DNA from 3 places in the Sporosarcina sp. P3 genome. Region 2 is predicted to be linked to each of the others. Evidence: riboswitches for the same ligand, from Rfam matches in the RefSeq annotation. Region 2 holds a riboswitch; each other region holds the start of a gene.

Region 1 (4,415 bases), on a different contig from region 2:
TTAGCGAATTGAGCTGTGAAAAATCAATGATAATTTCTGCTCGTTCTGCTGGTGTCAAGGTAACTTCGTTCAATGTGACGGGTTCATTCAAAAAGCCGCCATCTGTCGCGATTTGAACAAACGATTCACCCGTATTTAGCTTGAATGTGAAGTTCCTCGCATTCGATCCGTTCAGCAAGCGAAGACGCACTTGTTCTTTCCCTACTTTTAATACGGGATTTACTGTGCCGTTAACTAATAATGTATCACCTATCGTCCCATCCTCATTCATCACAGCTTTATAATCTAATTGATGTTGGTCATCGAAAATCCGGTCTTGGAAAACTAAAGGAATGTCATTCTCTCCATATTGTTTAGGAATTTCTAACTCGGCTGAATTAGAATCTTCAATATAAATCAGTCCTGCTAAGCCTTTATATACTTGTTCAGATGTCTTGCCCTCTGGATGGGGATGAAACCATAAAGTAGCCGCCTCTTGTGTGACTTCAAATTCTATTGTCTCTTCTTCACCTGGACTGAGTGTTTTATGTGGTCCGCCATCTGCTTCGCCAGACACTTCTAAACCATGCCAATGAAATGTTGTTTCTTCATCTAATTCATTTATCGTATTTATTTTTACAGTTTCACCTTTTGTAAATTGTAGAACAGGTCCTAATAAATCTCCGTTATATCCTAAAGTTTCTGTAGTCACATTATCAAGTATATTCACGCTTCCCTTTTGTGCCTTAACAGTATATTCGGTACCTACTGTCGTTTCACTAGTTAATAAGGGTGGGATGTTTATTTCATTCTCACCAGTCGAATCTTTTAATCTTACTACATTATCATGGCTCATATGTCCATTACCCATTGTCGAACCATCCATCATAGAATGCTGTTCATTGCTAGTCTGGTTCATCATATGTTCATTACTCTGTTCATTCGATTGCACATCACTACTGCATCCACTGATCAATAATGCACACAATGAGAATATAACAACTTGCTTTTTTCTACTCATCTAAATATCCCCTTTATCTATTGTCATCAAGGGTAGTATAGCTGATACATGTGGAAAAACTATGCACATTCCATACTTATGGTCGTGTAAATGAAATTTTCTCCACACAAAAAGGATACCCAGGTATATTACTATCCTGGTATCCCTCACTTTGTAATTAAAATCTAGATCTAGATGGTTTTTTCATTGGTGCTTTATTCAACAGGTAGGATATAAACGTATCATCCTCAAGGTTCGGATTCGATGAGTTCAGTAGCAATGCTAAGTTTTTCGCATCATCAAGTGCCCTGTGTGCGTTCTGTACTTGAATCCGATGCGCTCTTAGTAATTGTTGAAGCTTACCATTCTCAAAGCCATAATTTTTCCATTTAATTTGTCTGACAGAACAATACCAGTCCATGTCGAGAGTTTCCGGTAATAGTCTACTGACAAAGCCTCTGTCAAATGAAGCATTATGCGCCACAATTCCGTCTGCCCGATCAAGTATGGATAGAATTCTGTCCATGTCGAGCGACTTTCCCCTTACCATCTGATCGGTGATGCCAGTTAGTTTTGTGATCATCGGCGTTATAGAATAGAACGGCTCTTGAAACTCACAATACTCATCGGACACCCGAACGATCCGGTTATTATCATATTCGCCAAGCATGACACCAAATTCAATTACATCGCTTGCCTCTGCTCTCATACCTGTAGTTTCTACGTCAATGAACGCTATATGTTTCGTCATGTAAAAACTCCTTTAACTCTATTTAAATTCGTATATTGCACGCGATTAGGATCAATTTATATCCTATTAGTATATCAGGATTTCAACAAACTGTAACGAAATTAACTCGCATTGTCATTAGCACGCCATCTACTTTTTGAAGTGGTTGCCAGACAAATTGGAGTGCTGTATAATAGGACTGCTTACATAATTGTCCGTACGGGTGCTTGAGAGAATCAGGCTGAGATAGCAGATCGATCCACTGCTGACCGTTAATCTGATCTGGGTAATGCCAGCGTAGAGAGCGTGATCGATGGAATTTATACAGGAATCTCTTTCCTTCCTCGGCCGTCTGCTCTTCAGACGGCTTTTTCGTATAGTAAAATAAGAGGGAGTGGAAGAATTTGAAGAAGTTAAAGTTTACCGATTTATTGATCACCATCATGATTGGCGTGGTCTTTGGAGTGTTGATGAAGTTTTGGGATGATTTATATACTGTCATAAAACCGATCATGCCTGTCGCGCGTCAATTGCTTTACGGTATGTGGTTCATGGTAGGGCCGTTCGCCTTTTTATTATTGCGGAAGCCTGGTACTGCACTCATCGCAAGTCTTGCAGGGGCTTCATTGTCTGCATTTGCTGGTCATGGTATTGAAGTATTAATGTACGGATTCGTACAAGGACTGGCTGCAGAATTACTATTCGCCGCATTTCGTTATAAACGCTATTCCATTTTAATTGCTGGGCTAGCTGGAATTGCTTCATGCCTTGCAAGTTTTGGTCTTGATTTAATTTATGGGTATGCTGCACTCGAAACATGGGCACTCATTGTGAAATATGGATTACGTGCAATCAGCGCATTCATCTTTACGGGTATTTTCGCTGTACTTATTGTAAGAGCGCTAGAAGCAACAGGCGTGACGTCGTTAATTCGACCTGTTGATAAGAAAGAATATACGTTGCTTGATCAGTAAACGCGGAGGAATGATCCAACTATGAATAACATCGGCGTTACCGATTTACGGCTAAAGTTTCCAGGAGAAGATGCTTTGCTTTTTAAAGATTTCTCCTTCTCTGTTCAGCCTGGTGAAAAAGTTCTCATGCTGGGTCCTAGCGGTTGTGGGAAATCTACTTTACTCCAAGTATTGAGCGGGATTATACCAAATTCTATCGAACTGCCAATGAAAGCAAAAGAGATTCAGTTACCTGACTCATGGGGGTTTGTTTTCCAAGACCCGGATACACAGTTCTGCATGACCTATGTAGATGAAGAACTCGCATTCGTGTTAGAAAATCTTCATGTGCCGCGTGAAGAAATGGCACCTCTTATTGAAGAAGTATTGAACCGTGTAGACTTGCATGTAAAAGACCCCCATACGTCTATCAATGAACTGTCTCAAGGTATGAAGCAGCGGTTAGCATTGGCTTCTGTTTTATTACTAGAACCTGACGTGTTATTTCTAGATGAACCATCTGCATTACTAGATCCGGAAGGCACGCAACAAATTTGGACTTCTATTAAAGAAGCTACTGCCGATAAAACCGTAATCATCGTGGAGCATAAAATTGATTTGATTGCGGACTGGGTAGATCGCGTTGTGCTGTTTAATGATCACGGTGACATGATCGCAGACGGTTCACCTAAAGAGATCTTCGCAAACTTCCAGGAAGAACTGGAACGTTACGGCATTTGGTACCCCGGTGTATGGGAAGAATATAAAATGTCCGAAACATTTCAATCGATGTTGAGAAATCGTCAAGCAGTTGCATATCAAGAGAAACTTCAGATTCAAGACTTTCACGGCTATCGTGGTCGAGTGAAGAAAATTTCTGTCAAACAGGCGACCGTACAGGCTGGTGACTGGATTACGATTGTCGGAGAAAATGGCTCTGGTAAAAGTACATTGCTCTTATCACTCATGCAATTACTTCGGACTGACGGTATCTACGAAGTAAACGACGTACCCATTGTGTGGAAAAAGAAGAAGCGCCAACTCCCGAAAGGTATGTCACTCGTCTTTCAAAACCCTGAACTACAATTTGTGACGAACTCAATTAAGGAAGAGTTAACCGTATCTTTGCACGGTATGCCAAAAGCAGATGCCGATCGTTATGCGATGGAATTGATACAATTATTTAACTTGCCTGATTCTGTTTCCCGTCATCCTTATCAGCTATCGACGGGTCAAAAGCGGCGTCTGAGTGTAGCAACTGCGCTTACTCCTGATACAGATATCTTGTTGCTTGATGAGCCTACTTTCGGTCAAGATGCGCGAAACACATTCGCCATTCTTGAGAAGCTAGAACAGTTGCGCACTGAAGGTATGACCATTTTGATGATTACGCACGACACGGAAATTGTAAAGAGCTTCGCCACAGCCGTTTGGACTGTAATAGATGGCGTATTGCATACAGCTAATGAAGCAGGAGGTGCGAAGAATGTTCAATTGGTTCACACCTAAACGCAAGACCTGGTTATTCCGAGTCAATCCCGCGTTAAAATTCATCGTATTTTTTGCATTCTTGATTATTACGCTTGTAAATCAAAGTGTACCTTTTGCTATCTCACAAGCTGTTTTATACGGAATACTATTTTATATCTTCAGCGGCTATTCATGGAGGAAACTTTTAATTCTTTCGATTCCGCTAGTCATTTCTTTCCTGTCTACTGGATTGACGATGTTGTTGTTCGGTAAGGGTGAAGCG
Region 2 (4,415 bases):
TGATATTCTAACGGTCGTAAAATCATCAAACTATGACCATCAAACAGCCAACCTGGATGTATTGGACTTTGAATTGACTGCAGAAGATATGAAGCAGATTGATTCGTTGGATCAAGGCGAAGCGGGAAGAGTCGAAGGGCAGCACCCGAATGAATACGAAGAGTTTGATTAATTGTTTTACAGTAATGGAATAAATTTATAGATTTATACTTTCAAAACCTATTATTTATATAAAATTGACCCACCTCAGTCCACATTTTTAAATGAGATAAGGTGGGTCATTTTTATTGTGTCGACATGAAAGCAAGCTTTAATAGCACAACAGGTACAAGAGATTGTGTTATGAATAACGTGAATTGAAACCTATAGTAAGTCGCACTCCCGATGAGTTTTTTAGAAAGCGAGACATGTATTAATAATGGACACTCTCGATCTTCAAGCATTTCATACATTTCCTATACGTTACGGTTTCTGTATAGTCGTGAATGCACTGTTTTTGCAAGAGAGCCAACTGTTCTTCTAACTGATGAAGACTTCGGCGTTTTACAGAGATCTGATGAATTAACTGTTCAGTTGTCATAACTCCATTCACTCCTCATTATAGATAGATTTCAGCACCGGATTTTTTAAATTCTTCAGCCTTCTCCTTCATGCCTTTTTCCAGTGCTAACTTCTCTTCTAAACTGTTTTCATCTGCATATTTTCTAATGTCGTGTGAAATTCGCATACTGCAAAACTTGGGTCCACACATCGAACAGAAGTGAGCGATTTTTGCTCCTTCAGCCGGTAACGTTTCATCATGATATTCCATCGCGCGTTCAGGATCCAAACTTAAATTAAATTGATCTCTCCAACGGAATTCGAAACGGGCTTTTGATAAAGCGTCATCGCGTTTTTGTGCATTCGGATGGCCTTTTGCTAAATCAGCTGCATGGGCTGCGATTTTATACGTTATGACGCCTTCACGTACATCATCTTTATTCGGTAAACCGAGATGTTCTTTAGGCGTTACATAGCATAACATGGCCGTCCCGAACCAACCGATCATAGCCGCACCAATAGCGGATGTGATGTGATCGTAGGCAGGAGCAATATCTGTCGTCAAAGGACCGAGTGTATAGAAAGGTGCTTCTTGGCATATCTCCATTTGCTTATCAACGTTTTGCTTAATTAAATGCATAGGCACATGTCCTGGACCTTCTACCATGACTTGCACATCATGGGTCCAAGCAATTCTTGTAAGTTCTCCAAGTGTTTCAAGTTCAGCGAATTGTGCCTCGTCATTGGCATCAGCAATGGAGCCGGGACGTAATCCATCTCCTAATGAAAAGGCAATATCGTACTGTTTCATAATTTCACATATATCTTCAAAGTGTGTGTACAGAAAGCTTTCTTTATGATGCAACATACACCACTGGGCCATAATAGAACCACCTCGTGAGACAATTCCAGTCACGCGATGAATGGTCATGGGAATATAACGGAGCAGAACACCCGCATGGATTGTAAAGTAGCTGACACCTTGCTCTGCCTGCTCGATCAATGTGTCGCGGAATACTTCCCATGAGAGGTCCTCGACTTTGCCATTTACTTTTTCCAACGCTTGGTATAATGGAACCGTACCCACTGGAACAGGGGAGTTGCGAATGATCCATTCACGTGTTGTGTGAATGTTCTTTCCGGTTGATAAATCCATGATGTTGTCTGCGCCCCAACGTGTAGCCCATGTCATCTTTTCTACCTCTTCAGCAATGGATGAGGAGACAGCAGAATTTCCGATATTCGCATTAATTTTCACATGGAATTTACCTCCGATAATCATCGGTTCCGCTTCTGGATGGTTAATGTTAGACGGGATAATTGCCCGTCCTCTCGCTACTTCATCCCGTACAAGTTCAGGCGTCACATTTTCACGGATGGCAATAAACTCCATTTCAGGTGTAATAATACCTTTGCGCGCATAATGCATTTGCGTAACATTCATGCCTTTTTTTGCTCGTAATGGTTTTCGTTTCAACAATGGAAATTCTGCATCTTTTTGCATGTGTTCCATTGAACGATAGCCATTATCCTGTGGCTTCACTTGTCTGCCGTCATATTCTTCTACATCATTTCGTTCCACTATCCAGTTCTTTTTGATCATTGGAAGTCCTTTTTTAATATCTACTTGATAACCTGCTTCCGTATATTTCCCGCTTGTATCATAAACACGGAAAGGTTCATTCGCTATTTCGCCTTGATCAGTTAGAGTCGGTGATAGCTCAATTTCGCGCATCGGTACGAGTATGTCTGGACGACTTCCTTGTACGTAAACCTTTCTACTGGCCGGAAAACATTCATGGATCTGGATTTCTTCTTTCTTCTCTTGCATGTTGTCATCGTCTCCTTTTGAGGGGTGACATGACTCGGTTCAAGGAAAGGGAATCGGCAACAAAAAAGACCAGTTCCATAAATAGGACCTGGTCTTCAAAACGCAAAAATACGCGTCGCTGATAAAATGAAAACTTCCCTACGCTGGTACGAGCCAGATCAGGTCCAAAGAGTCCGGAATGCGTGTACTATCATTCCATCTCAGTCCAATTACGTTGGACACCCCTAGTTATAGTATTTAATTGTGTGAACAGGGATAGTCTATCATATCTTATCTAACTTTTAAAGAGTTTTTATACTTATAAATTCCATAGATACCGTTATTTACATGATACCCATGTTATTTAAGGAAGTAGAAATGTAAGATCAGGAAGATCTGGTTTGTAGAACTGGTTCAATGCACAGGCTATTTTAATAAAATCTTTTTACTACCACTTAAAAGAGCAAGTAGAGTTGGGAAGTAGATTCATGTGCATGACTTGTAGGATGCATAAGTAGTGATGACGTGAGATAATCAAAATGAAAAAATAATAGAAGGGAGGATTCCTGGTGAAGAGTGTACATCGTATAAAATATGAGTGACTGGACAGGATGATTGCAATGGAGATGTAGAGTCAAATACATATTGTAATATTCATCATTGTGCTTGTCATGAAGTGCATCAAGTATGCAGGATTTGAACCAATTATTTTATGCTAGACATGACCTACTTACATACAGCTAATTAATCATTTTATTCCTATGGAGGAGGTAACAACTACATGATCTATGTTTTACTCATTATTGGATTTGTATTATTGATCAAGGGAGCCGACTTTTTTGTAGATGGTTCTTCCAATATCGCAAGGCTGCTGCAAATCCCACCTATTTTAATCGGGCTCACGATTGTAGCACTCGGAACGAGCTCACCCGAAGCAACGGTCAGTATTATAGCCGCATTAGGCGGAAATGCGGACGTTTCTGTCGGGAACGTAGTGGGAAGTAATATATTTAATATTACTATGGTTGTCGGCATAGCGGCATTTTTGTTCCCGTTGAAGGTACAAAGCGAAACGATCCGTAAAGAGATTCCATTCACATTATTAGCAAGTATAGTGATGTTAGTATTGATGAGTGATATGGCACTGCAAGGCTTCAGCAGCAATGTAATCACGCGTAGTGATGGAATGATTTTCTTAATATTCCTTTCGATCTTTATGTATTATGTGATTGAACTTGGCCTCAGAAGCCGTCAAAATGCCACGCTTACACAAGCGACAGGGAACGTGAAGTGGGGGAAGAATATACTCATTACTCTAGTCGGATTGGCTGCGATTATATTCGGAGGAGATTTAGTTGTCGATAATGCTACGAAAATCGCTTATTCTCTTGGCATGAGTGAAACGTTGGTCGGTCTGACAATCATCGCAATCGGTACTTCTCTACCCGAATTGGTTACGTCGATTTCAGCTGCTTTGAAAAAGGAAAGTGAAATCGCTTTAGGAAACATTGTCGGGAGCAATATTTTTAACATCCTATTTGTTCTCGGCGCTTCCTCTGTCATTACGCCCATTGCAGTGAACGATAAAGTATTTATCGATGTGATTATTATGATTGCATTGACGTTCATATTGTTGGTATTCGCTAGAACTGGCTTCAGGATTGGTAAGCGTGAAGGTCTCATGCTAGTTCTAGCGTACGTTGCATATTTAGTGTATGTTATTTTGCGTAATTAATAAAAAATCATTCGAATTTGCTGCTATAGGACAATCTCATGTATAACAATGCAAAAGAAGTTGCTCGAACCGATCCATAAAGAAAAGGCTACTCTCCATTCATTCGTGGAAAGTAGCCTTTTCTATCGTTAAAGCGTGTTATGTAATTATCTCCACTTATAGCCGATCCCCCAAACTGTCACCAAAATTTCCTCTATAGGAAAATTCGACTTCCTCAACTTATCCCGTAAATTTCGAATATGCGAATCAACAGTCCGAACTTCTGTATATGTGTCATATTCCCATGCTACTTGAAGCAAATCTTCTCGTGTGAACGTCCGATTGGGCCGG
Region 3 (4,415 bases), on a different contig from region 2:
CCGCTTCTACTATTGCCAATGGGTCCTGATTTCCTGAGTTCGGTGTGCCCATAATAAAATAAAGGCTTAATGCTTTTTTTACTTCCATATTTCGCATTAATGCATCTCCTTTTTTAATTCAGCGTATGCCCAGTGATTTGTTGGGCCGTGTCCTGACCCGATTTTCAAGCCATGTTCAATCGCAGCTTGTATGAATTGTTTCGCTTCGGCAACTGCATCCGGTAAGGAACAGCCTTTTGCTAGGAAACTCGTCAAAGCTGCCGCAAATGTGCATCCGGTCCCATGTGTATCTTTGGTTTGAATCCAAGGCGTTGTCACTGTGAAGGATTGACCTTCCTCATCTGCGTAATAATCCTTTGCATCTAGCACGTCATTGCGGTGACCGCCTTTCATGACAACAGCTTTCGCTCCCATGTTGATAAATGCGGTTGCGGCTTTCCGAATATCTTCGTCTGTCTGTATTTCCATTCCAGTCAGTACTTCCGCTTCAGGTATATTTGGCGTCACAATTGTAGCCAGTGGTAATAAATGTTCTTTAAGTGCTTGAATCGCTTGTTGTTGCAGTAAAGATTGTCCACCTTTCGCAATCATGACAGGGTCAATGACTAAAGGAATCGGCGGATATTCTTTTAACAATGCAGCTACTTCAGTAATAATTTCTGCCGAAAACAGCATGCCGGTTTTACAGGCTTTTACATCAAAGTCATCAAGCACGGCACGTATTTGTGCTATGACTCCGTCTGTCTGTATTGGATACACACCGTGAACACCGTGTGTGTTCTGAGCAGTCACTGCGGTTATGGCAGAAGTCCCGAATACACCTAGCTCCTGAAACGTCTTTAAGTCAGCCTGAATTCCTGCACCTCCTCCGCTATCCGAACCAGCAATGGTTAATGCCACTTGTACTGTCAATTGAAAAACCTCCTGTCTATTATGCCAAAAATGTTTTTGAATCGCGATCCAATGTATGTAATGTATTTAAGAAGTTTACAGCAAAGTCTCCAGGCCCGCGGGAAATTTTTGCTGTTTGTTCACCAGCCCGTTTATAAAATGAGAGTGCATCTGCTACGGATTCCAAAGGGTTTTCCATTCCTATGGCGAGAAAAGCACCTGTGACAGAACTGAGTAAACACCCAGTACCCGTAATGGTAGTCATCATGGGATGGCCGCCTGTAATGGATAACATGGAATGGCCGTCCGTGACTATATCGACTTCGCCTGATACTGCGACGAGACAATTGTATTTGCGTGCAGTCTTTTTCGCGATATCTTCGATGTCTGCAGAACCTTCACCTGCATCGACACCTTTGGCGGTCCAAGGGATATCTGCAATCGCAGCAAGTTCTCCTTCATTACAGCGGATCAGTGTAATATCGACTTCCTCTAGCACTTTCAACGCGCTAGCTTTACGAAAAGGTGTAGCTCCTGCACCTACTGGGTCTAGTACGACAGGTTTCCCTGCTGCGCGAGCGCTGTTTCCAGCGAGAATCATGGCATCCACCGTCTGTTGCTTTAACGTACCGATATTTAAAATACTACAGGCAGCAATTCTTGCGATATCTTCTGCTTCTTCTACTGCATCCGCCATAACAGGAGAAGCACCTAGTGCTAATAAACCATTTGCCTGGAAATTTGCGACTACAAAATTTGTAATGCAGTGAACGAGCGGTTGTTGTTGACGAAGTTGTTGAATAAGCTGCATGTTTCTATTCCTCCTATTAAAGGTATATATACAAAAAGCCCATGCGTGGATGGGCGATTGGGTATGAAAACTACCCACTTTCCTCCGCTAGAATGTACTAGATCAGGTTCAAAGGGTTTGCATACTTGCATCTCAGCCAAAAAGAAGGCACCCCTAGTGGTGGCTATGTATCAGACGAGCTCATTATATCATATACATGAAAAAGGTTAAAATAATACTGGTATAACGAGATAGAAGTACTCGAAAATGAGTGATTGCGCATAGAAGAACAGGTATAACTATATGCTGAATGTTACATAATTATCTGAAGGCGTATAACTGTTTCAGATGAAATAGATAAAAGGGAGCAGATCGCAAATGAAGAAATTATTCGAAATTCAACAGATGGATCATTCATTGGATGATATATCGTTTACATGGAGTGATATTGGTGGTTATTACCGTGTCTATAAAAATGATCGGCAAGTATATGAAGGGACGGCTCCGAATTTTACGGACGGGGAGCTAGATCCGTCACATCCTTTCCAATATACAGTAGAACGGGTAGAGGAAGAACGGGTTCAAGATGTAATCGTGATCCAGACTTCGGCCTTGACAGAAGTACAGAAAGATGAACATCCTTTACAACGCTTAGTAATTACAACGATTGCCGCTTCATCGCAAATTGCCCTTTCATGGGAATGGATTAAAGATGTGGAGAAGTTCGATATTTACCGTAACGGTCAATACCTCGAGACAATTACTGATAATCGTTTTATTGATCGCGAGGTAAGTTCTTCGGAGCCAGTGGTATACAGTGTTTCGGCAACGCGTCCGTTGATTGACAGCAATCAGAAAATGAATGTTAGTAAATCGATTGTATCAAAAGTGTATGAAGGAATTATGCCTCCAAATCCTGATAATAAACCAACAGAAGAAGTGTATACCTTTTCTGTGCGGGTTAAGCAACGAGATCGATTACTAAAACCGGTGGCCGACAGGGAAAAACAAAAAGAAGTGAAGCGATGGAAGTTCCGCTATACAACATTTTTAAAGGAAGATATCATAAAAAATCCGAATCTCTTCTCACCAATCCCATACTTTACAGGGGATGATCGGGATTTCAATGCGGAAGGAGAAAGCTTCCGCACCCGTGTGGATATAGAAGGAAAGTTTGTTGGAGAAGACAACGCACTGCAATTTACGAAAGCAACCGGACCTTCTATTGGATTGAATTATATGAAACGGTATAAGCGTCATGACCATGCTTCTGTAGATGGTATAGAAATCGAGAGGTTGGAAGGGGACTCGACTGAAGTTCATTTTGCGATCAACCACGACGTGGGCAATCCCCTGACCGCCTCACCGCCTATACATTACGAAATGAAAGCTCATTTGGATGAACAAGGGAACCTAGATCTAGTTGGCTATCATAATGATGCGCCTCATCATGAAGTCTACCTAGCGCTTGATGATGAGGACTGGCGCGCGCTACATCGTACGGAAAGTGAAGGATTAGCGTATTTGACAGGCGTACTTGGGGATAATTATTGGCGTTATATGACGTGTAATTAATGCAGGTGTAAAATAGTGCTATCTTTAGGCTTTGTTCAGTTTTATGTACGGCTATATAAATAACTAAATACTTTCAACTAAATACTGTTAAAAGTATTTAGTTGAAAGAAATAGATTCTTCCGCTAGAATAAAAGATAATACATGTAAGCGCATTCAATTTGCATAAAGCTAGTTAGAGATTCGTATAGTATCTCTGTGTGCAAAAACGATTGCACTAGAATAGAAGAAAAATGAGAGAACAGGGAGTGTGACGTAGTATGGTACAAGCTTCAGAAAGTCAGGTTTATGCAAACCCAAATACAGAAGGTTCAAAGGTTCAGTTCAAAAAGCGCTATGATAACTTCATCGGTGGCAAGTGGACAGCACCAGTAAAAGGCCAGTATTTCGATAATTCAACGCCAGTTACCGGAAAGGTATTTACCCAGGTTGCAAGATCTACAGAAGAAGATATTGAACTAGCTTTAGATGCGGCTCATGCAGCAAAAGATGCATGGGGAAAGACATCAGTCACTGAACGTTCAAATATTTTACTGAAAATTGCCGATCGTATCGAAGAGAATTTAGAAATGCTAGCTGTAGCTGAAACGTGGGATAACGGAAAAGCCGTTCGTGAAACATTGAATGCTGATCTTCCACTTGCAGTAGACCATTTCAGGTACTTTGCTTCTGCAATTCGTGCGCAAGAAGGCGGAGTAAGCCAAATCGATAACGATACGGTAGCTTACCACTTCCACGAGCCATTAGGTGTGGTAGGTCAGATTATTCCTTGGAACTTCCCGATTCTGATGGCAGTTTGGAAACTTGCTCCGGCATTGGCCGCAGGAAACTGTATCGTGTTAAAGCCGGCCGAGCAAACACCCGCTTCTATATTAGTATTGGTTGAGTTAATTGAAGACTTGCTGCCGGCAGGAGTTCTAAACGTCGTCAACGGTTTCGGACTGGAGGCAGGAAAGCCACTGGCATCCAATCCGCGCATCAATAAGGTTGCATTCACAGGCGAAACAACAACTGGCCGTCTAATCATGCAGTATGCTTCTCAAAACTTAATTCCGGTTACATTGGAACTTGGCGGGAAATCTCCGAACATTTTCTTTGAAGATGTAATGGCGGAAGACGATGCATTCCTTGATAAGGCAATTGAAGGTTTCGTTATGTTCG

Evidence for each region. Region 2 has a riboswitch for thiamine pyrophosphate ahead of thiC (phosphomethylpyrimidine synthase ThiC). Riboswitches for the same ligand answer to the same signal wherever they lie in the genome.
Region 1: it holds a riboswitch for thiamine pyrophosphate, as region 2 does, so the genes downstream of both, CSV61_RS14175 (ECF transporter S component) here and thiC (phosphomethylpyrimidine synthase ThiC) in region 2, are expected to answer to the same signal.
Region 3: it holds a riboswitch for thiamine pyrophosphate, as region 2 does, so the genes downstream of both, thiM (hydroxyethylthiazole kinase) here and thiC (phosphomethylpyrimidine synthase ThiC) in region 2, are expected to answer to the same signal.

What each region holds. Positions count from the first base shown of each region.
Region 1 is NZ_PDZE01000013.1:60,010-64,424, reverse strand. Features, by position in the region: gene CSV61_RS14185 (multicopper oxidase family protein) at 1-1,000, opposite strand, end outside; gene CSV61_RS14180 (exonuclease domain-containing protein) at 1,158-1,730, opposite strand; TPP riboswitch at 1,919-2,030, shown strand; gene CSV61_RS14175 (ECF transporter S component) at 2,114-2,683, shown strand; gene CSV61_RS14170 (ABC transporter ATP-binding protein) at 2,705-4,171, shown strand; gene CSV61_RS14165 (energy-coupling factor transporter transmembrane component T family protein) at 4,149-4,415, shown strand, end outside.
Region 2 is NZ_PDZE01000001.1:354,611-359,025, reverse strand. Features, by position in the region: gene CSV61_RS01775 (aldo/keto reductase) at 1-172, shown strand, start outside; gene thiC (phosphomethylpyrimidine synthase ThiC) at 599-2,371, opposite strand; TPP riboswitch at 2,490-2,607, opposite strand; gene CSV61_RS01765 (calcium/sodium antiporter) at 3,132-4,085, shown strand; gene CSV61_RS01760 (response regulator transcription factor) at 4,232-4,415, opposite strand, start outside.
Region 3 is NZ_PDZE01000003.1:184,465-188,879, reverse strand. Features, by position in the region: gene thiE (thiamine phosphate synthase) at 1-97, opposite strand, end outside; gene thiD (bifunctional hydroxymethylpyrimidine kinase/phosphomethylpyrimidine kinase) at 97-912, opposite strand; gene thiM (hydroxyethylthiazole kinase) at 932-1,702, opposite strand; TPP riboswitch at 1,765-1,867, opposite strand; gene CSV61_RS05245 (hypothetical protein) at 2,060-3,256, shown strand; gene adh (aldehyde dehydrogenase) at 3,515-4,415, shown strand, end outside.